3 regions of the Pseudodesulfovibrio aespoeensis Aspo-2 genome follow, and region 2 is predicted to be linked to each of the others. Evidence: riboswitches for the same ligand, from Rfam matches in the RefSeq annotation. Region 2 holds a riboswitch; each other region holds the start of a gene.
What was found. Region 2 has a riboswitch for cobalamin ahead of metE (5-methyltetrahydropteroyltriglutamate--homocysteine S-methyltransferase). Riboswitches for the same ligand answer to the same signal wherever they lie in the genome.
Positions count from the first base shown of each region.

Region 1: it holds a riboswitch for cobalamin, as region 2 does, so the genes downstream of both, DAES_RS11565 (sirohydrochlorin cobaltochelatase) here and metE (5-methyltetrahydropteroyltriglutamate--homocysteine S-methyltransferase) in region 2, are expected to answer to the same signal.
Region 3: it holds a riboswitch for cobalamin, as region 2 does, so the genes downstream of both, DAES_RS04855 (ribonucleoside triphosphate reductase) here and metE (5-methyltetrahydropteroyltriglutamate--homocysteine S-methyltransferase) in region 2, are expected to answer to the same signal.

Region 1 is NC_014844.1:2,492,571-2,499,962, reverse strand. It holds gene DAES_RS11580 (ABC transporter substrate-binding protein) at 1-100, opposite strand, end outside; gene DAES_RS11575 (ABC transporter ATP-binding protein) at 97-891, opposite strand; gene DAES_RS11570 (FecCD family ABC transporter permease) at 884-1,933, opposite strand; gene DAES_RS11565 (sirohydrochlorin cobaltochelatase) at 1,940-2,941, opposite strand; cobalamin riboswitch at 3,079-3,257, opposite strand; gene DAES_RS11560 (chemotaxis protein CheA) at 3,276-4,967, opposite strand; gene DAES_RS11555 (Hpt domain-containing protein) at 4,977-5,702, opposite strand; gene DAES_RS11550 (response regulator) at 5,717-6,112, opposite strand; gene DAES_RS11545 (TrmH family RNA methyltransferase) at 6,287-6,907, shown strand; gene DAES_RS11540 (L-threonylcarbamoyladenylate synthase) at 7,152-7,392, shown strand, end outside.
Region 2 is NC_014844.1:2,829,086-2,836,477, forward strand. It holds gene modA (molybdate ABC transporter substrate-binding protein) at 1-22, opposite strand, end outside; gene DAES_RS13180 (TOBE domain-containing protein) at 196-1,254, shown strand; cobalamin riboswitch at 1,357-1,523, shown strand; gene metE (5-methyltetrahydropteroyltriglutamate--homocysteine S-methyltransferase) at 1,626-3,911, shown strand; partial or broken gene tnpC (IS66 family transposase) at 4,815-5,681, shown strand; gene DAES_RS17990 (transposase domain-containing protein) at 5,706-5,858, shown strand; gene DAES_RS13195 (TIGR00341 family protein) at 6,088-7,392, shown strand, end outside.
Region 3 is NC_014844.1:1,089,462-1,096,853, reverse strand. It holds gene pgm (phosphoglucomutase (alpha-D-glucose-1,6-bisphosphate-dependent)) at 44-1,714, shown strand; partial or broken gene DAES_RS17930 (IS5/IS1182 family transposase) at 1,729-1,816, opposite strand; gene DAES_RS17550 (hypothetical protein) at 1,827-1,979, shown strand; cobalamin riboswitch at 2,229-2,409, shown strand; gene DAES_RS04855 (ribonucleoside triphosphate reductase) at 2,586-4,646, shown strand; gene DAES_RS04850 (hypothetical protein) at 4,669-4,911, shown strand; gene DAES_RS04845 (tetratricopeptide repeat-containing diguanylate cyclase) at 4,997-7,392, opposite strand, start outside.

The DNA.
Region 1 (7,392 bases), 340 kb from region 2:
CGGTCTGGGCGCGGGCCGGGCCGGGGGCCGACAGGAGCAGGGCGGCGCACAGGGTCAGGGCCAGGGCGGCGAAAGAACGGGAGCAGGGAGAGCGTGTCATGCGTGGTCCTTGGGATCGTAGGCAATGGTCATGGGGCCGGAGCCGCTGCGGCTGACAAGGGCGCGGACGCCGAACACGGCCCGGATGGTTTCGGGGGTGAGAGTGGCATCCGGGCTGCCCTGCGTGTGGACCGCGCCGTGGGCGAGCATGACGATGCGGTCGCAGCAGGTGGCGGCCAGATTGAGGTCGTGGAGCACGGCGACCACCGTGCGCCCATCCTGGCGGGCCAGCCGGCCAAGTTCGGCCATGACGGCCAGCCCGTGCCGGATGTCCATACTCGAAGTGGGCTCGTCCAGCAAGAGGCCCGGCGTGGCCTGGGCCAGGGCCCTGGCCACCACGGTGCGCTGGCGTTCGCCGCCCGAAAGCTCGGCCAGGGTGCGGCTGGCCAGATGGGCCACGTCCGTGGCCTCCATGGCCGAAGAGACAGCGGCCATGTCCGCGTCCGAGGGGCGCGAGAACCGGGGGATGTGCGGGTGGCGGCCCATGAGCACGGTCGCGCGCACCGTGAAGGGAAAGTTGCAGTCAAACCCCTGCGGCACCAAGGCGGTCAGCCGGGCCATGGCCGCCGGGCGTACCTCGGACACCGGCGCGCCGTTGATCAGCACGCTGCCAGAAGAGGGCGATTTGAATCCGGCCAGGAGGTCGAGCAGGGTGGATTTGCCGCTGCCGTTGGGACCGACCACGGCGTGGAACAACCCTGGCCCAAACTCAAGGTCGAGCCCGCGCAGGACCGGCGTGGGGCCATGGGCGAAGCCGAGGGCGCGCGCGGTGTAGGTGACGGCCTCAGTCATGCCGCCTCCCGGCGCGGGTGCGGCTGAACAGCCAGCAGAAGACCGGCCCGCCGATCAGGGCCGTGAGCACCCCGATGGGCACCTCGTGGGGCAGGACCGCCCGGGTCAGGGTGTCCGCGGCCAGCAGGAGCATGCCTCCGCACAGCCCGGAGGCGGGCAGCAGCCAGCGGTTGTCCGGCCCGGTCACCAGCCGCATCAGATGCGGCACCACCAGCCCGACAAAGCCGATGACCCCCGACACCGAGACGCAGACCGCGCTCATGAGCGAGGCCGTGAGCAGCAGGACGAGGCGAACCCGGCCCGTGTTCACGCCCAGGCTCCTGGCCTGGAGCGCGCCCAGGCTCATGATGTTCAGGTCGCGGGCCAGGAGGAGGCAGACGGCGAAGCCGGGCAGGCAGACCGCGCCGGTGAGCAGGGCGTCGCCCCAGGTGCGCGAGACAAAGCTGCCCATGAGCCAGAAAACGATGACCGCCACGCGCTCGTCGGCCAGATACTTGATGAAGCTCAAGCCCGCCGAGAGGATGGCCGAGACGATGACCCCGGAGAGGATCAGGTTGACCGGCGAGAGCTCGCCGTCGCGCCCGGCCATGGCGATGACCGCCAGCAGGGTCAGGCAGGCGCCGATGAACGCCGTCAGGATCAGGGTGGCCGGGCCGAGGAAGGTCAGCCCCAGGAGCAGGGCCAGGGCCGCGCCAAAGGCTGCGCCCGACGACACTCCCAGGGTGAAGGGATCGGCCAGCGGGTTGAGCAGCAGCCCCTGGAAGACCGCGCCCGCCACGGCCAGGGCCGCGCCCACGAAGATCGAGGTCAGGATGCGCGGCAGCCGCACCTCAAGGACCACGCCCGCTGTGAGCGGGTCCAGGGAATCCGCCGCCCCCCGCAGCCAGCCCCAGACAATGGCGAGCACCTCGCCCGGAGTGATGGCGATGAACCCCATGCCCGTGGCCGCGACCGCAAGGACGCACAGCCCTGCCGCGAGCAGCAGGAGCGTCAGTCCGGTCCGGGCCTTTTGGCGCGGGTATGGGCGGGGGGCGGTGGTCATGGTCGTCTAGCGGAGCAGTCCGGACTGGCTCATGGCGTCCTTGAGATGGTCCACATAGAGGTCGGCCCAGGCGTCGTTAGCGCCCAGGCCCGTCAGGTCGGTGGTGACCTGGTACCCGGCCTTGGTCAGGATGATCTTCCAGGCGTCGTCCTCGTCGCCCGCCATGTCGTTGGAGGCGTGGTCGCCCGCCACCACCATGAGCGGCTTGAGCAGGACTTTTTTCACCTTGGCCGCCTTGAGTCCGGCCAGGATGTCGTCAAAGGCGGGATAGCCCTCCACGCAGGCCGCGAACACGGGCACATCGTAGGCCTCGTTCATCTGTTTCTGCAATTCCGCGTAAATGCCGGTGGAGAAGAAGTCGTTGCCGTGGCCCATGTAGATCAGGGCGGCGCGCATGGTCTTGGCCCGGTCCACGTCCGCCTTGAGGGCCTTGACCCCGGCGGCGATGTCGTCGGTGTAGGGGTAGGCGTCGCCGGGCATGCCCAGCGCCGGACGGCCCAGGCGGAGGGCGGCAAAGGGGGCGGACTTGGCCTTGACCGTGCGTATGGAGTCGAGCGCGATCATGAGCCCTTTGAGGTCCTCGAACTCCTCGCCCGCAAAGACATGCAGCGACTGGACCGTGATGTCGCGGAAGCCCTCGTTTTGCAGGTCGGCGATGGTGGCCAGGGGCGTTTTCACGGACAACACTTCTGCGGGCACGCCGGGGTTGTCCTTGATCCAGGCCGCATCGTCGCGCCGCTCGTGCCAGATGGAGCGGATGGTGCTTGAGGTGAAGGCGAGGCGCACCGGGATGCCGGGGTTGGCCAGCTCCACCCGCGTCCTGATGTTCAGGATGGAGCCGAGGGCCTCGGGGTAGGAGGTGCCGAAGGCGGCTAGGACAATGGCCTGCCTGACCGGGCCGCTGTGGCCGTGTCCGGCCCGGGCGGGCAGAGAGAACAGGCAGACAAAGGCAAGGGAGAGTGCGTAGGTCAGGATGCAGGCAGGAATGTGGAAATGGGAACGAGTCATGATTCCTCCTCGTCGGGAGGGGCTGGTTGGCGGGAAAAGAAAACGCCCCTTCCCCGCATGCGGCAGCGAGGAAGGGGAACCGTATTTTTCCCTTCAAATACCTATGGATGGCAAGCCCTCGTGCCATCGGAGGCAGACCGTGGAAACGGGCTCAGGCAGGTCTTCCGGCTGGCTCCTCCCGTCTTCGCCTTCCCGGGCCTTCCCAGTGGCATGAATGAAGACGGTTCATGAGAGCGTCACGGCGGCGGGTCCGCTCCCGATTTGCACGGGATTCCCTTTTCAATCCTTGGTGGACACCTGAGACTGGCTAACTATGCCCACAGGGGTGGCCAAGTCAAGATGTTCGCGCCATGGCGCGCCGTTCCTGGAAGTATTGCAGGATTTCCTCGGTGTCGATGACCAGGGCGTCGGATTCGCCCATCATGCCGTAGCCGAGGATGGGCACATGGAAGATTTCCTCGACCGGCACGGTGAAGCCGGTGATGACCACCTGTTGCTGCCTGAGGACTTCGTCCACCAGGATGGCGGCCTTGTAGTCGCCCACCCGGACCACGATGGCCTGGGCCATCTCGATGTCGGTCACCTCCGGGGTGAGCCCCAGCAGGTCGGCCAGCCGCAGCAGCGAGTGGACCTCGCCGCGCACGTCCACGGTTTCGCGCCCGTCGGGTAGCTCCACCACGTCGTGGATCTTGGGCATGTATATCTCGACCACGTCGCGGCTGGGGACGATGAAGGTGTCGCCGCCCACCTTGCAGACCAGGGCTTCCACGATGCCCTCGTTGGCCGAGCGGTCCAGGGGGATGGAGATGGTGAAGGCCGCGCCCTTGCCCAGCGTGCTCTCGATGGCGATGTCGCCGTCAAGGGTGTTGCGGATGGAGTTGACCACCGCGTCCATGCCCACGCCGCGCCCGGAGACATCGGTGATAGTCTCGGCTGTGGAGAAGCCCGATTGGAGCACGAACTGGAGGATTTCCGCTGTCTCGTAGTGCTTGTCCGGGTCGGCAAGTCCTTTTTCCAGGGCCTTGTTCAGGATGCGGTCCGGGTCCAGTCCGCGTCCGTCGTCGCGCACCTGGATAAAGGCGGTGTCGCCCTTGCGCCAGGCCGCGAGGATGACGTTGCCGGTCTCGTCCTTGCCTGCCTGCTTGCGGCCCTCGGTGGTCTCCAGGCCATGGTCCACCGCATTGCGCAGCAGGTGCACCAGGGGCTCGTTGAGACTCTCGACAATGGTCTTGTCCAGGGCCAGGTCATCGCCCTGCACGGTGAATTCGAGTCTTTTGCCGATCTTCTGGCTCAGGCTCCTGACCAGCCGGTGCATGGGCATGAAAATCTGTTTCAGGGGCACCAGTCGGATGGCGTCCACCTCTTTTTGCAAGCGGCTGATGACGTTGTCGAGCTCGCGCAGCGACGCGGCCATCTGGGCGAGATTGCGCGCCCCGCCCTGGGCGATGACCGCGTAGGTGACCATGAGCTTGCCCACCAGCTCGATGACCCGGTCCAGCCGGTCCGTGGGCACGCGGATGGACGAGATGGCCTGGGTTGCGGGTGTGCCGCCCTTGGTCTTGGGGTCGCATTTGACGTCCGGTTCGGACTCCTGCTCCGGGTCGGCTTGCTCCCCTGTCTCCTGGGCATCGAGGTCGCACTTTGGCTCCCCTTCGGCCATGGCTGCGGGGTCCATGAAGGCCCTGGCCGCCTCGGCCTCGTCCTCGAAGTCCGGCCTGGCTATGGCCTTGCTCCTGGGTGCGTTCCTGCCAAGGGATGTTGCGTCGGTGTGGAGCAGGCCGCCCACGGCGAAGAGGAACCGCTTTTGCGCCTCGCACACGCCGAGCATGGCCGTGACGATATCATCGTTGACCGGGGTGATGCCGTCGGTCAGCATGTCGAGAATGGTGATGACGCTCGCGCTGGAGAGCTTCATGTGGGACAGGCCGAGCGCATTGACCGCTTCTCCGGCACCGGAGCCGGAGCTGGCCACGTCGAGAATCTGTTTCTCGATGTCTTCTATGCACTTGCTGATGCTGTCCTGCATGGAATCTCCTTACTGGGTCGTGAAATAGGTGTCTTCGTCGGGATAGACGGCGATGGTGGTATCAAATCCCCAGGCGTAGAAGGTCTGCTTGGCGGCGGGGCTCAGTCCGCAGGCCGCGATCTTGAAGGTGGAACCCATGCTGGCCACCATGGCCCAGGCAGTGGAGCCGAAGGTGAGCACGCCGGTCAGGTCGATCAGGATTTTGTCGCCGGGCTCGACCCCCATGATGGCCGAGATGACGGGCTTGAACTGTCGGTCCAGATGGACGCGATGGTCGCGCACCCGGATGATGGTCACGGAGTCGCGTGTCTCCACTGTGACTCCTGCCCCGGTCTCTGCGGCAGCCACCGGGCCGCTGCTTGACGCCTCGGTGATGAGCGCCAGGACTTCCTCCTGTTCCTCCTCGTCCACGGCATCGTCCCGGAGCTGTTCGAGCACCTGGAAGATCATGTTGATCCCGCGCGAGAGCAGGGTCAGGTTGTACTGGGTCGGCTCCACATCTCCGGACTGCACCTTTTTCAGGAAATCCTCGATCTTGTGGGTGAAGTGTGAGGCTGGCTCGAATCCGACCATGAAGCCGGTCACGCCCTTGATGGTGTGCAGGGGGCGTGAAAGAATCTCGATGCCCTGAGCCACCTCGCTGACTTCGAGCAGTTCCAGCCCCTCCATTACCTGGGGATAGTACTTGTCGTTGACCTCGGAGAAGAACTCCTCGACCATCGGGTCGTCGCTCATGCTCTTTTCCCTGTCTACTTGGTAAGAAGATTGAGCTTCTCAAGCTCCTTGTAGAGCTTTTCCTTGACCACGGGCTTGACAATGTAGGCCGAGGCCTCGCCGTCGTAGAAGGATCTCATGACCGTCTGCGGATCGTCCAGCGCCGTGGTCATGATCACCTTGACCCGTGGCCGCAGGTCTTCGTCGGCCTCCAGTTTTCTGATCTGCTTGAGGGCCTCGATGCCGTCCACCTCGGGCATCATGATATCCATGAGGATGAGGCCATAGGGCTGGTTTTCCCTGTGGGCCAGCTTGAATGCCTCTATGGCCTCGCGTCCGTTGACCACGATCTCAACCTCGAAGAGGGTCATGAGGAAAGATTTCAGAACCTTCCGGCTCAGGAATTCATCCTCGACTATGAGTGCTCGCATCGGTGTCCCCTGATTCTCAGACATGTAAAATCATCACCATTGTTTTCCTATGTAATGGAAAAATTTGTCAATAAATAGCTGCAAAAAATAATGCCTCAAGCCGAAGTGCGCCGAATGCGCGCCGTGTGCGCGGGCGGCTTGCATAACGGCATGAAGATCAGGTACCAAACCGGCATGCAAAGCGAAATATCCGACAAGAGAAAACAGCGGATCGACCAAGTGCTCGCCAGAAGGCAAAAAGACCTGACCCTGGTCATGGACAATATCTGGGACCCGCACAACGTCTCCGCCGTGCTGCGCAGCTGCGACGCCTTTGGCGTGTCCGATGTTCATCTCTACTACACCACCTCGCAGTGGCCGGACCTGGGCAAGAAGAGCTCGGGCTCGGCCATGAAGTGGATACGGCTCATCCGCCATGTGGACGCAGCGACCATGGTCGGCAATCTGGTCGGGGGCGGCGGTTCGGCTCATGATGGCGGGCAGATCCTGCGCACCGGGTTTTCGGCCACGGCCAGGCCGGTCATGGACTTCGACTTCACCATCCCCACGGCCATCATCCTGAGCAACGAGCACCGGGGCACCTCGCCGGAACTGGCCGCCCTGGTGCCCGACGAGGTCTACATCCCCATGCAGGGCATGGTCCAGAGCCTCAATGTTTCGGTGGCCGCCGCCATCATCCTCTACGAGGCCTTCACCCAGCGGAAGCGGGCAGGCCTCTACGACGCCCCCTCGTTCAGCGACGAGGAGCTGGCCGCGCTGCGGGCCGAGTGGCGGACCGTGCAGCGGGGACAATGAAGCGGGGACAATGAATTTGAGGATGATGCAGTTGAGGATGATGCAGTTGAGGATGATGCAGTTAAGGATGATGTAGTTGAGGATAATCAGGCGCTGGGCATAAGCCCGGCGAGGCGCGGGCGGGTTTTTTTAATTGAAACACAGCCCGTTCAGGTATACATATTCCGCCAAGTTTCCATGCCCGGCCCCGCAGCCGCGCCCGGCGGCAAAGGCCATTCGGTCAGAACAAGGAATGGAGGGACGCGTGCAGAATCTACTCAAGGCCATGACCGCAGGCGACGTGGTCGTCTATCCGACCGAGACGCTCTACGCGCTGGGGTGCGATGCCACCAGCGAGGCCGCCTGCGAGAAGGTCATGGACATCAAGGGGCGCTCCGCGGTCAAGCCGCTGCCGCTGATCATCGGCGGGGTGGACATGCTCGGGCTGGTCACGGACGACAGGCCAGCGGCTCTGCTAGAGCTTGCCAGTTCCTTCTGGCCCGGCC
Region 2 (7,392 bases):
GGAATGGGGCTATCCGTTTCATGGTCCTTCCTCGGGGGGGTGCGGGTTGCGGGTTGCGGATTGCGGGTGCGGGTTGCGGGTTTCTTTACTTTGACCGGTACCTGTGCAAACCTTGGCCTCATATATGAACGTATCGACACACAACGCAACCGTGTCACGCAATTGGGAAAAAGCGTGACCATACCCGGACACGCCATGCCAAAATCCAGAATGGTCCCCCGCCACTGCCAGCGCGAGCTGTTCAGCGTTGCCGACGACGTGCATCACCTCGACGCGCAGCAGCTCCAAAAACTCACCGACGCCTTCGCCATATGGCGAAGCAGCGCCAGACGGCCCGACAGCGTCCGGGCGCGAGAGCGGGTCGGGCTGACTTTTCTCCTGCTCCGGCACACGGGGGCGCGGCTGGGCGAGGTGCTGGCCCTTGATGACCGCACCGCCTTCGACATGCAACGCGGCGTGGTGCATCTCGGCCTGAAGGAAAGCACGCGAGAGGTGCCGCTGCCCGAGAATTTCTGCGCCGAGTTGGAGCGGGTACTGGAAAGCCCCATGGCCTGCGGCCTCAGGGGGCAGTTCTTTCACCTTGATGCAGGATATCTGCGGCGGATCTGCTATGAACGCGGCAAGGAATGCGGGCTGCCCAGGGAGCTGGCCAACCCGCGCGTGCTGCGCAACTCCCGCGTGGTGGAGATGCTGCGCGGCGGCGTGCCGCTGGCCGTGATCAAGCCCGTGCTCGGCCAGTCGTCGCTGGATTTCGCATCGGGCCTGCAACAGTTCACCCAGGAGGATGTGACCGCCATCGTCCGGCTCGCCCAGACCGACATGCGCACGCGCAGCAGCGCCCGCAACTCCTTCATCGGGCATGTGACAGCCCTGCTGGCCGATACCGTGATGGCCGAGGTAAGCATGCAGAGCCGATCCGGCGTCACCATCCACGCCGTGATCACCGCCGACAGCATGCGCGCCATGCGCCTTGAGGTCGGCACTCCCATCGTGGCCACGGTCAAGGCCCCGCTGGTCAATGTCATGCGCGCCGGACAGACGGTGTCAGGGAGCGCCCGAAACCGCCTGCCAGGGACAGTCCTGCGCGTGCTCGATTCGCCCGTGATCGCGGAGATCACCGGACGCCTCGAAGAAGGGACCGAAGTCTGCGCCCTGGTTTCCGGCCAGAGCGCACGGGACATGGCCCTGCAACCGGGAGACGAGGTGGATTTCTGGTTCAAGAGCCTCTCGGTGGTCCTCAACGCCATCCGGTAGGTTCGCCCCCCCCGCTACATGATGAAGTCCGTGGACAGGAAGTTGGAGCTGTGGTCGGGACACCCGCCACATTTCCGTTTGCCAAGAGCGCGGAAGCTGTATATCTGTTAATCTTGATATATGCATATGGCAAGAAACGGAAAACGGTGAAAAACCGTTGCGGACGCGCCGCTGTAACCGGCAAAACCCGCCCGCATCCACCCGTCAGGGGAAGGGTGCGGGCATGCATGGGGCCGGGAGCCAGAAGACGTCTTGCCTGGATGTGTTCCGGCCCGCGCCCGTTTGCGGTCGCGGACCATCTGCTTCGGACGTTGACCCGCCCGGAGCTGGCTGGAAACTCCTTGTCTGACACCTTGTAAAATGGAGTGGACATGAACGCGCACGTACTTGGTTTTCCCAGAATGGGAACAGGCCGCGAACTCAAATGGGCTTTGGAGGATTTCTGGCAGGGCAGGCTTGACGAGAGCGGGCTTCTGTCTGTGGCGTGGGAACTGAAGGAAAGGCACTGGGCGATCCAGGCCCAGGCCGGGCTGGACTCGGTCTGCGTCGGGGATCATTCCCTGTATGACCATGTGCTGGACACGGCCATCATGGTCGGGGCCGTCCCGGAGCGGTTCCTGGGACACGGCGGCGGCAGCGGTCTTGACACGTATTTCCGCATGGCCCGCGGCGACGCGGACGCCAATGTCCCTGCCATGACCATGACCAAATGGTTCGACTCGAACTACCACTACATTGTCCCGGAGATAGGGCCGGATACAACCTTCACCGGAACGTCCGGCCAGCTTGCCCGGGACATTCATCGGGCCGTTGGCCTTGGCTACAACCCGAGACCGATCCTGGTGGGCCCCCTCACCTTCCTGCTCCTTGCCAGAGAGGTTGGCGGCGTCAGCCGCTGGGACCATATGGAGGCATTGACCAGGGCCTATTGCGACATCCTCGGTGAACTGGCCGGCCAGGCCCGGTGGGTGCAGCTGGACGAGCCCGCCCTGTGCCTCGACCTGCCCCCACAGGCCGCAGAAGCCGCCCGCCATGCCTATGCGCAGCTCGCCAAGGCGTGCGGCCCCTCGCAAATCCTGCTCGCGACCTACTTCGGGGAGTTGCGGGAAAACCTTGGCCTGGCTGTCTCGCTGCCCGTGGACGCCCTGCACCTGGACCTCGTCCGGGGACGCGCCCAGCTCCAAGAAACCCTTGCCGTCATGCCGCAGAGCATGCACCTTTCCCTCGGGCTGGTGAATGGCCGCAACATCTGGCGGACAGACCTCGACGCGTCGGCGAGGCTCGTGGACATTGCCTGCGCCGCTCTGGGTGAGGACCGGGTGATGGTCGCCTCCAGCTGTTCGCTGCTCCATGCGCCCATGGATGTCGAGAGCGAGAACGCACTGGATCCGTCCCTCAAGCAATGGATGGCCTTTGCCGTCCAGAAATGCGCCGAAGTGGCTGCCCTGAAAGGGCATGGGAGCGCCGCCGCGCCAGCCCTGTTCGCCGAGAACCGAGCCGTTCTGGCCGCACGAAACGGAAGTGCCCTGGTGCACAATCCCGCTGTGGCGCAACGCTTGTTGGCCATTGACGAATCCATGCTCACCCGCACCTCGCCCGCCGTTGCGCGGGCCACGGCCCAGCAGGCGCGGATGGGGCTGCCCCTCTTCCCGACCACGACCATCGGCTCGTATCCCCAGACCGCCGAAATCAGGCAGGCCCGGCTGGCGCACAAGCGGGGAGAACTCTCCGACGCCAGCTACCAAGAGGCGATGCGCCGACAGATAAAGGAGACCGTGGGCCGCCAGGAGCGGCTGGACCTCGATGTCCTGGTCCACGGCGAACCCGAACGAAACGACATGGTGGAGTATTTCGGCCAACAGCTCGACGGCTTCTGCTTCACCAGCAATGGGTGGGTCCAGAGTTATGGCAGCCGCTGCGTCAAGCCGCCGGTCATCTTCGGCGACGTGTCCCGGCCAGGGCCGATGACGGTGGACTGGGCCGTCTACGCCCAGAGCCTGACCGACCGCCCCATGAAAGGGATGCTGACCGGACCCGTGACCATCCTCTGCTGGAGCTTTGTCCGCGACGACATTCCAAGGAGCGAGGTCTGCCGCCAGATCGCGCTGGCCGTGCGCGACGAGGTCCGCGACCTCGAAGCCGCCGGAATCAGCATCATCCAGATCGACGAGGCCGCCCTGCGCGAGGGCATGCCCCTGCGCGAATCCGAGCGCGGGCAGTACCTCCGGTGGGCGGTGGACTGCTTCCGCCTCGCCTCGTCCGGGGTGGACGACGCAACGCAGATCCACTCGCACATGTGCTACAGCGAGTTCAACACCATTGTGGAGTGGATAGCCAGGATGGATGCCGATGTCGTCAGCATCGAGGCGAGCCGGAGCGGCATGCGCCTGCTTGATGCGTTCGACGCCAGCCGGTTCCCGGCCCGGATTGGACCGGGCATCTACGACATCCACAGCCCGCGCATACCCGATGCCGAGGAGATTCTCCAACTCCTGCGCAAGGCGTTGCGCGTTGTCCCGGCAGACCGCCTCTGGGTCAACCCGGACTGCGGTCTGAAGACACGGGCCTGGCCGGAAACCCTCGCCTCGCTGCGCAACATGGTCACGGCGGCCAAACAATTGCGCGCCGAGCACCTGGAGGGAACACGGGCAGAGTGATCGACAACCCCGGCTGACTGCACAAGCCCTCATCCCCTGGCAGGGTGGGGGCTGTGCGCCCGGCCCGGCTTGTTCATGAACCGCCCGGCCCGGCATCGACGCCCGACTGCACACTTCATTCACTGCATTCTGGAAAGCGGAGGGGAAAGGCTCAAGAACCTTTGCGAACCCTTGACAGATGTCAAAACTGGCCTCCGGCGACAGACGATTCCGGGTGCTTTGACCCACCACTTTGACCCAGAGGGGTCAAATCACGCCGAAAGAAGACAATCGTGCAAGTTGCCGGATAAAAAAGAAAAAGGGTTGCGGCCTGTTAGCCGCAACCCTTGATCATTCTGGTGCCGAAGAGAAGACTCGAACGTCTAGTTTTTCGGCAGAGCGGCAATGATTTGATTTTATTAGTCTATTTTGTTTTGGCGTGTCCTTTGTGCATGAAGAATGACCTAGCATTTTGACCCGGCTTCAGCAAGGGAGAGATGTTATGCTTTTTGGAATATTCCCAAATGCCTCGACTCGTGATGAAGTCGGCTTTGAATCCTTATCAACGGCGTGAAAGGCCGTAACCAATCAACCGGAAGATCGCTTACCTGCGTTATTTCAATGGGTTGAAATGCCATATTCACCATGAAAAACATAGTTGCCTTTGAGAATGACACTTGGGTGACACGTAAATTCTAACTGAGGGCAGACGAACTGAGCCAAATAGACCTTCATAATCCCTTGAATGCCATTTTTGACAATCCTGAGCGATATGCCATCGTTGATGTTGTGTCAGGCTGGAAAATCGCTCAGGTTAGGTATAAGATACATGCACAAACAAATTTGTTGTAAGCGCACAATGAACCCCTTCTTACAGCAGCACCCCATCGATGCCATGATGCCCTTCATTTCAAGGAGGAGCATCCTGTGCCGCCGCAGATCATTCCCAAGGGCATCGCCACATCGGGTCTCCTGGCCTATGTCCTGGCTTCCAAGTTTGTTGACGGACTGCCGTTCTATCGTCAGGAGCGCATGTTCACACGACTGGGCCTGGATGTATCCCGGAGCACCATGTGCGGCTGGGCTTTTCGGGCTGCCGAAGCTAGCGAGCCGATCATGGAGCTTCTACACGAAGAGATTCTGTCTGGGCCGGTCCTGAACCTGGATGAGACCACGGTGCAGGTGTTGAAAGAACCTAGCCGGAAGAACACGAGCAAATCATATATGTGGCTCGCCCGAGGCGGACCTCCTGGAAAACCCGGCGTACTCTTTCACTATTCGCCCTCGCGTTCCGGCAAGATTGCCGAGGAGTTGGTGCGTGACTTTTCTGGCTACCTGCAAACCGATGGGTATGCGGGGTATAACGCTCTTGGGGAGCGAGAGGGTATTATCCATATGGGCTGTCTGGCGCACGTGCGGCGTAAGTTCATGGACGTGCTCAAGGCTGGGACTAAGAAACGCGGCACCGCCCAGGAGGTGATCGATCTCATTGCTCAACTCTACGGCCTGGAAAAGCAGGCTCGACAAGCGGGCTTTGATGCGGATCGCATCCTGGCCATGCGTCAGAGCCAGTCCAGTCAGATCATGGACACCATCAAGGCTTTGCTTCTGGGGACAGACCAAGCCGCAAAAAGCCTACTTGGTCGCGCCATCTCTTAAGCCTGGAGGCAGTGGGAACGAGTTGAAACGTATCGTGAAGATGGCATTTTGCTGCCGGATAACAATTTGGCCGAGAACGCCATCCGTCCTTTGGCGGTCGGTCGGAAGAACTGGCTTTTCTCCGACTCGCCCAGAGGCGCTGCTGCAAGCGCGGCCTTGTACAGTCTGGTCAAGACTGCGAAGGCTAATGGGCTGGAACCTTTGCGGTGTCTGCATTTTCTCTTTGAAAGACTACCGGGCACGAAGTCGGATGACGAAAGAAGAAACTTGTTGCCGCAGTATATTGTCGCTGAAGAGTTGGCGTGTTAATAGGATGGCAAGGATTGGAAGAAGGCAAAAAATTTGCGCTTACAGTTATTTAAACGCTATGTTTCAACCAAGGGGGAAGAAAGGGGGCTTGGGTGTTGTGTGGCAAAACTCCTGACGGAAAAGTACTTGATGGGTACTCTCGATTTTTTTTCTGAAAATGGCAGGACAACGTTTGTGCTCGCTCTGCCTGGGTGAATTCGCGGGCTCATTCGGAAAACATGAGGGCAATATGGCTGGAGCTGACACGATATTTATCGCGTGCGACGTTCAGGACGCTGATTTCGTCAGAAGCGACATAGCGCCCCTTTTCGAGGAGCGACCTGTCGAGATCTTTTTCTTTGGCGATACGCAGGAGCATCTTCCTCCGGACCAAAGCCTTGTCGTGACCTATCTCGGCGACCGGAACGTCGCAAAGTTCATCCAAAGGGCGATCATCCACCGCTTCATCATTGGAGTATTGCCGCATCCCGATATGAAGCGTTCCGGGGACAACTTCGGAGTCGCAGGAACTCTGGCGGACGCCGTGGAGGATATCCTTTCGGGGGGGGACTGTAAAAAAATGGATGTTCTCTTCTGCAACGAGCACGTGGTTCAAAGCTTGGTCGTCGCCGGAGAGGTTTTCAGCGTTCGACTTGGCGCAAGAGAGACGAGCGACTTGTCCAGGAACATCTTGGTCCTCTGGCAACTTTTGCAGACCAGAAAGCGGCTACGTTTAAAGCCCATCAGCGTGGCCACCGAGGAAGACAAGTCGCTGGACACGGCCGCATTGGGCATCGTGGTGGTTGAGCAGGGCAGAAACTCCCTTCTTTCACGTCGCGTGCTCAAGGACCCTCCGTGCAACGACGGCATGGTAAACATCTTGCTGTTCGCCCCCCGCAGCGTTCTGGAGATTTTCTGGTTCATCCTCTCCTCCTTCGTCGTTTTCGGCAAGAACGGCGGACGGCTGCCGCCCTTCGCCGGGCACATCAAGTCAAGGACGCTGCGCATAAGCGGTTCAACGTCTTTCGATTATTCCCTTGACGGAGCGCCGATGAGCGCTCCCGAAATCCTACTGTCGGTTTCCCCGAAGGCCCTTCGCTTTCTGCCGGGCAGGAATATGGAGGATTACGCCGACGAGTGCGAGCAGAAGGAGAAATTAAGGGTGGGCGCCCTGCCGGTCGGGCAGGCGAGGCTCGACCTCTCAACGAAGCCACTTCCCTGGGTGCGGCACGCCTCGGCCGACGAATTCCGGGAGCTTTTTTTGCTGCTCAAGAGCAACGCCACGGCTTCCCGGTCCTTTCTGGCCCTGATGGTCCTTTCCACCCTGTTGGCGATCGTCGGCCTTTTCGCGAACTCCGCATCGGTCATCATCGGTGCGATGATCCTCGCGCCCCTCATGGGGCCGATCATCTCCCTGGCCATGGGCGCGGCGCGGCAGGATGAGACGCTGCTGGCAAACAGCGCCAAGACACTGCTTGTCGGGTTGATGATCTGCGTGGGAGTCGCCACGTTGGCGACGCTTCTCATCCCACTGCGTTCGCTGAACGGCGAGATA
Region 3 (7,392 bases), 1.7 Mb from region 2:
ATTCCGGTCAACCGCCGGAGCAGACCAAAGAAGGAGAGAGCTCATGCCGCTGCACGAACTGGCCGGGCGACCGGCGCCCAGGGACATCCTCGTCAACATCCCCCGGCTGGTGGCCGCCTACTACCAGACCAGGCCCGACCCGGCGGACCCGGCCTGCAAAGTCAGCTTCGGCACCTCAGGGCATCGCGGCTCGTCGCTCGACGGCAGTTTCAACGAGGACCACATCCTGGCCGTGACCCAGGCCGTGTGCGAACACCGCGCAGCCCAGGGCATCGACGGCCCGCTCCATCTGGGCATGGACACCCACGCCCTGAGCGAGCCCGCCCTGGCCACCGCGCTCGAAGTGTTCGCCGCCAACAGGGTCAGGGTACGCATCCAGCGCGGCCTGGGCTACACCCCCACCCCGGTGGTCTCCCACGCCATCCTCACCTGGAACAAAGGGCGCACCAGCGGACTGGCCGACGGCGTGGTCATCACCCCGTCCCACAACCCGCCGCGCGACGGCGGCTACAAATACAACCCGCCCGAGGGCGGCCCGGCAGACACCGGAACCACCAGGGCCATCCAGGATCGGGCCAACGAACTGCTCAAAAACGGGCTCAGGGGCGTCAACCGCATCCCCTACGCCCGCGCCCTGAAAGACCCCGTCGTGGAGCACCACGACTACATCACCCCCTACATCACCGACCTGCGCAACGTGGTCGATCTCGACATCATCCGCAACGCCCGCCTCAAGATCGGCGTGGACCCCATGGGCGGCTCGGGCATCGCCTACTGGGAACCCATGGCCGACATGTACGATCTTGACCTGACTATCACCAACCCGGTCGTGGATCCCTCCTTCGCCTTCATGACCGTGGACTGGGACGGCAAGATCCGCATGGACTGCTCGTCGCCATGGGCCATGACCTCGCTCATCCGCCACAAGGACGACTACGACATCGCCTTTGGCAACGACCCGGACTACGACCGCCACGGCATCGTCACCAAAAGCTCCGGCCTGCTCAACCCCAACCACTATCTGGCCGTGGCCATCCAGTACCTCTTTACCCACCGGCCCGACTGGCCCGCCCAGGCCGCTGTGGGCAAAACCCTGGTCTCAAGCTCCATGATCGACCGCGTGGCCGCCACACTGGGCCGCCGACTGCACGAGGTGCCCGTCGGCTTCAAATGGTTCGTCGAGGGCCTCCTCGACGGCTCCTGCGGCTTCGGCGGCGAGGAATCAGCCGGGGCCAGCTTCCTGCGCCGCAACGGCACCGTCTGGACCACCGACAAGGACGGCATCATCATGGACCTGCTCGCTGCGGAAATCACCGCCAGCACCGGACGCGATCCCGGCGAACTCTACCGCGACCTTGAAGCCGAACACGGCGCGCCCATCTACCAACGCATGGACGCCCCTGCCTCGCCCGCACAAAAAGCCGCCTTCTGCTGCCTCTCCCCGGATATGGTCACAGCCGACACCCTCGCCGGAGAACCCATCCGCGCCAAACTCACCCGCGCACCCGGAAACAACGCCCCCATCGGCGGGCTCAAAGTCACCACCGAAAACGGCTGGTTCGCCGCCCGACCCTCAGGCACTGAAAACATCTACAAGATATACGCGGAATCCTTCATAAACACCGACCACCTGCGCACCATACAACAGGAAGCCCAAGCCATCGTCGCCGCCGCCTTCCACAAGGCAGGCGTGTTGGAATGCCTCCGGCGGTAAAAGCCAAATGCACTGGCTGGCATCGATCATCAGCCAAGCATAACCTGGCTCATCTATCAAGGTTTCCAGCACTCTTTCCCATACGCCTTTGTCCCGCCAATGGCCGGGGTTTTTGCCATCGTTTCTCGGCAACTCCTTCAACGGTCCGGCCACGAAGCGCCTCGCCGAAGGATGCGCCTCCGACATCATTCCCACCACGGCCACTGGCGGTCAGGCGGCCAACAGCCTTCTCGCCTGCGAGATCCTCGCCTTCCTGCTGCAATGAACCGACTTGGTTGACCGCGAACCGGTCTTTGCCCCGCGATTCGCCATGGTGGATTTCCTCAGCCAGAAAATGGCGGTGGGCGATGTGATTCGCGGGGAATGACGGCTTGGTTGCCGACGCATTTCCCCCGCCGTCATTCATCCACACCATCAAGAAAATCCCACCCTGCCAATCACGACACATTCACGGATTTCAAAAAAACAGAGACAACCCGCTTGCGCTCTCCGGAAGCATGGTCTAGATTTTCTCTTGTCACGATGTTCTTCAGGTGGCCGCAAGGCCATAATCGGGAATCCGGTGCAAAACCGGAGCGGTCCCGCCGCTGTGATCCCCCTATGCGCCCGTTTCCAACACGCCACTGCCCCACTGGGGTGGGAAGGCGGAACCGGGTGGGGAGAGCCAGAAGACCGGCCTGAAGCTATTCCTCTCCTGATGTGGTGCGCGGACCCCGCATCCGGACTGTGAAAACACTCCATCCCAACGTCGCCCGGCGACTGCGGTTCCGCCGCTGTCCCGCCGTCAAGGGCGACCATGCAGACACCCATGCCCCACGCGCATCGGAAGGACGACCGGTTGCCCCGTTGCCCTGTCTGCCAAGAGACGATCATGCCGACTCAAATCATCAAACGCGACGGGCGCATCGAGACCTGGTCCACCAAACGCATAGGGGTCGCCATCTTCAAGGCGCTCAAGGGAAGCGGCATCAAGGATCCGATGCTGGCCGACAGGCTCGCCGGAAAGGTCGAGGCCAAGCTCGCGGACATGGACACCCCGGAGCAGGAGCAGGTCCAGGACATGGTGCAGCAGGTGCTCATGGAAGCGCGCCTGTACAAGGTGGCCGAACGGTACATCCTCTACCGGGAAAAGCGGCGCGAACTGCGCACCCAGGACCAATCATTCATGGATATCGTGGGCGTCACCGAGAGCTACCTCGACAATCTCGACTGGCGTGTCAGCGAAAACTCGAACATGGTCCACTCCTTCCAGGGGCTGATTCTGCACATGGCAGGCTCGGTGCAGGCCCGCTACGTTCTGGAGAAGTATCCCGAGGAAGTGCGCATGGCCCACAACCACGGGTACTTTCACATTCACGACCTGTCCTTTGGGCTGGCGGGATATTGCTCGGGCTGGAGCCTGCGCGATCTGCTGCTTGAAGGGTTCAACCTGCGCGATCGCTGCTCGTCCACCCCGGCCAAGCATTTCGATGCCGCGTGCGGACAGATCGTCAATTTCCTGGGCACCCTGCAAAACGAATGGGCGGGCGCCCAGGCATTCAACAATGTGGACACCTATCTCGCGCCCTTTGTCCGGCACGACGGGCTGGACTATGCAGCGGTCAAGCAGCAGGTGCAAAAGCTGCTGTTCAACCTGAACGCCACCTCGCGCTGGGGCGGGCAGAGCCCGTTCACCAACTTCACCTTTGACGTCGTGCCCCCGGCCCACATCGCAGGCGAGGCCGTCATCCTCGGCGGCAAGCTGCTGGATTCGACCTACGGCGAGTATGCCCTTGAAATGGCTCTGATCAACCGGGCCTTTCTTGAAGTCATGCTCGAAGGTGACGCTGCTGGCCGCATCTTCTCCTTCCCCATCCCGACATACAACGTGACCAAGGATTTTCCCTGGGAGTCGGAAGTCGGCAAGCTGCTGCTCAAGATGACCGCCAAATATGGCGCACCCTATTTCCAGAACTTCATCAATTCCGACCTCAACCCCGAGGACGTGCGCTCCATGTGCTGCCGACTCCAGATGGATCTTCGGGAAATCCGCAAGAAGACCGGCGGCCTTTTCGGCGCGGGCGATCTGACCGGCTCTGTCGGCGTGGTCACCCTGAACCTGCCCAAGCTCGCCTACCTGGCCCACAACGAGGAGGACTTCTTTGAGCTGCTTTCCGAATACGCGGAGCTGGCCATGGAGTCCCTGGAATTCAAGCGCAAGATCGTGGAGAAAAATCTTGAGGCCGGGATGTTTCCCTACTCCCGCCGCTACCTGAAGAACGGCTTCAAGGGGCACTTCTCCACCATCGGCCTCATCGGCGGGCACGAGGCCTGCGTCAACCTGCTTGGCAAAGGGATGGAGACGCCTTCGGGCCTGAGCCTCATGCAGCGCACCCTCAACCATCTGCGCAGGCTGGTGGTCAGGTTTCAGGAAGAGACCGGAAACCTGTACAACCTGGAAGCCACGCCGGGCGAAGGAACATGCTACCGGCTGGCCAAGATCGACAGGGAGCTCTACGCCGACATCCACACCTCGGGCGGCGAGGTGCCATACTACACCAACTCGACCCTGCTGCCCGTGGGAGCCAGCCAGGATGTCTTCTTCGCCCTGGAGCACCAGAACGAACTGCAGCCCCTCTACAACGGAGGAACTGTCTTCCACACCTTCCTGGGCGAGGCCGCACCCGATGAGGAAAGCGTCAAGAACTTCCTGCTCAAGGCCATGAGCAAGACCAAGATTCCATACATCTCGGTCACCCCGACCTTCTCGGTATGCGACGACCACGGGTATATCTACGGCGAGCACTTCACCTGCCCGACCTGCGACAGGGACACCGAAGTCTACACCCGCGTGGTGGGCTACTATAGACCCGTGGGCCGCTGGAACAAGGGCAAACAGGAAGAATACAAGGACCGGGTGGAATTCTCCCAGGAGACATTCTGCACCGCCTGACCCTTTTGAGGACATCCGTCAGATGATATTGGACGCCAATCAGATCGTTGCCATTCGGCAGCATAATGACGAGGAAATTCGTCGGGGGAGCCGTGCAACGCACGGCTACCCCGCCCAGACCATCCAGAACCTGCTGCACACCATCGAGGCCCTCAAAAACGAGAAACGCAAGTGGAAAAAACTCGCCCAGGATCGTGGCAAGGCCCTCGACAAAATCGTTGAAATCGCGAGCGGCAGCACCGAATCAGGGAGCACGGGCAAGTAAAAACATACCCAAAAAAAAGAATCCCCCCGCGCACCCAATGGCGCAGGGGGAACCCTCCTCCCAAACCCAGTCAAATCCCAAATATCTACCCGGCCCGCGCCGCCACCTTCACCGCTTCTTCAACCTTGCCCTGGGCCTCAAGGGCCTCCACAAGCGTCTCCCAATACACGTCCTTGTCCGGCGACAGGGCCGACGACTGCCGGGCCAGCACCTCGGCGATCTGGGGGTCCTCCCCCTGGTCGAGGTAGAGCCGGGCCAGCATGTGCATGGCCTGATGATCGTTGTGGTCGGCATTGAGGGCGAGATGCAGGTATTCGCGGGTGGCGTCGATGTCGCCCTGCCTGTAGGCGATGCGGGCCAGCGGCCTGAGCACCATGCGCTCGCCGCCGGGCTGGGCAGCGGCTTTTTTGTAATGGTTGGCCGCCTTCTTGAGATGCCCTGCCTGCTCGCTGATGGAACCAAGCCGCATCAGGGCGTAGACATGGCCGGGGTCAGCCTTGAGGCACTGACGATACGCCTGTTCGGCCTTCTTGAGATCACCCAGGCGGTGGTTGGCCCAGCCGAGATTGTACAGGGCCAGGACATCCTTCTTGTCAATGGCCGAGACCTGCTCGAACTGTCGGCGGGCGTCCTCGAACCGGCCAAGCTGGGCGTAGCAGATGCCGAGCGAGTTGCGGGCCAGAAGGTTGTGCTCGTCGTCCAGGAGCGCGAGCTTGAACTCCTCAATGGCCCCGTAGATGTCGCCGTCCATGAACCGGCGATCCGCAGCGAGGTTGAGGGAGATGGAATCGAACACGGCCACTCGCGGCTCCGGAAGCAACAGGGCGTGCTCCAAGGCCTTGCGGCAGTTTTCGAGAATGTCCGCGCGGTCAAAATTGAGAAAGGGATGGCAGGCCGAGCCGATGGAGACCGACACGCCCAGGGTGTCTGCCGCCAGCTTGGCGATTTCGAGGGACCGGGCGCGCAGGGTCGGCCCGTCCACGCCCTCCTGGAAAAAGATCATGCCGTTGAGTCCGTAACGGCCCCCGAACGCGCCCTCGCCAAAGCCGCCGCGCGCCAGCCCGGCCACATCGGCCACCAATTGATCCATGGCCTCCTGATACGCTGCATCGGCATCGGCGGGCTGATCGAGCACGCGGATGAGGGACAGGCCGAAGGTTTCGGGCTTGAGCCGCGCCGTTGCCAGAGTGGCCACGAAATCGCTGTAGCTGACGAGTCTGGTAGCCGCGTCCTTGCGCGGCGGCGCGCCCGGAACCGACACTCCGGGCCGGTCGCTGAAATGGGGCTCATCGCCTGTGACGAGCTTGAGCAGGTCGCCGGGCTTCACGTTCCAACTGGCGTCGCCCAGGTGGAGGATTTCGGCCACCGCGGTTTCGCTCTGCACCTCGACCAGGACCACCTCGGCCTTGAACATGGCCGGGGAGCGCCCTGCCTGGACAGCGGGTTCCGCGCCGGACTGGGAGGCCTTGGGGGCGCGCACCAGGAAACGCAGGCCGACCTTGGCCCCGGACGATTCGCCGAGACTGACGACCACGCGGTTCATGGGCAAGGCTTCGAGCACGCGCCCGCCCTTGGCCAGGATGTCGGCATAGCTGAAGACCCGGTTGCGGCCCAGGTCCTTGGCCACGCTCACGCTCTTGCGCGCCTTGCGCACGAGCATCCGCGCCTGCTCCGAGGGGGCGCGGCGGAACTGGCCGCCCTCAAGCCCCTGGGGATAGTTGACGAAACCCACGCTGGTGGTCACGGTGATGATGTCGTTGGTGATGTCGTCCACAAAGGAGAGCTTGCCGATGCCCGAGCGGATGACCTCGGAAAGCTGGAAGCAGGCGCGCGGCTTGGCGTCGGGAACGAGTACGGCGAACTTGTCGTTGGCCAGCCGCGAGACCGTGGTGTACTTGGGGCAGACCAGATCGAGCAGGCGGCCCACCTCGGCCACAATGTCGTCGCCGATGAGGTAGCCGTAGTGTTCATTGATCCAGAGAAAGTTGTCGAGATCGACATAGAGCACGCCAAGAGTGCCGGAAAAGACCTGCTCGACCTCGCAGACGGGCGTGCCGACCACACCCTGCACCACGGTTCCGTTGCGCGCGGCGGCCCCGGCCCGGCAGTTGCCGGTGGCCAGACATCCCTGCACCTGATCGATGGCCTTCATGAGCTCGGCCACGAAATAGTCGCGGGTGAAGAGCCCGGTCAGCGGATCGGTGACGCTTTTCTTGTACAGGGCGAGCTTTTCCAGCACGGCGGAGGCCAGGGCCATGATGTAGCGCGGGGCCACGGACGGTGCCTTGAGCTTCACGCCCTTGGCGATGAAATAGCAGAGCATCCGGCCCTGGAAGACCAGCGGCAGGATCAGCTCGCCATCGTCACGCCGGAACTCGGGCTCAGGGATCGGGCCTTCCGCCTCCTGCCTGGGGAAGAACAGGCTGTACGAACTGAAGGGAAGAAACTCGGCAATGCAATCCTTGATCGTATGCTCGAAGT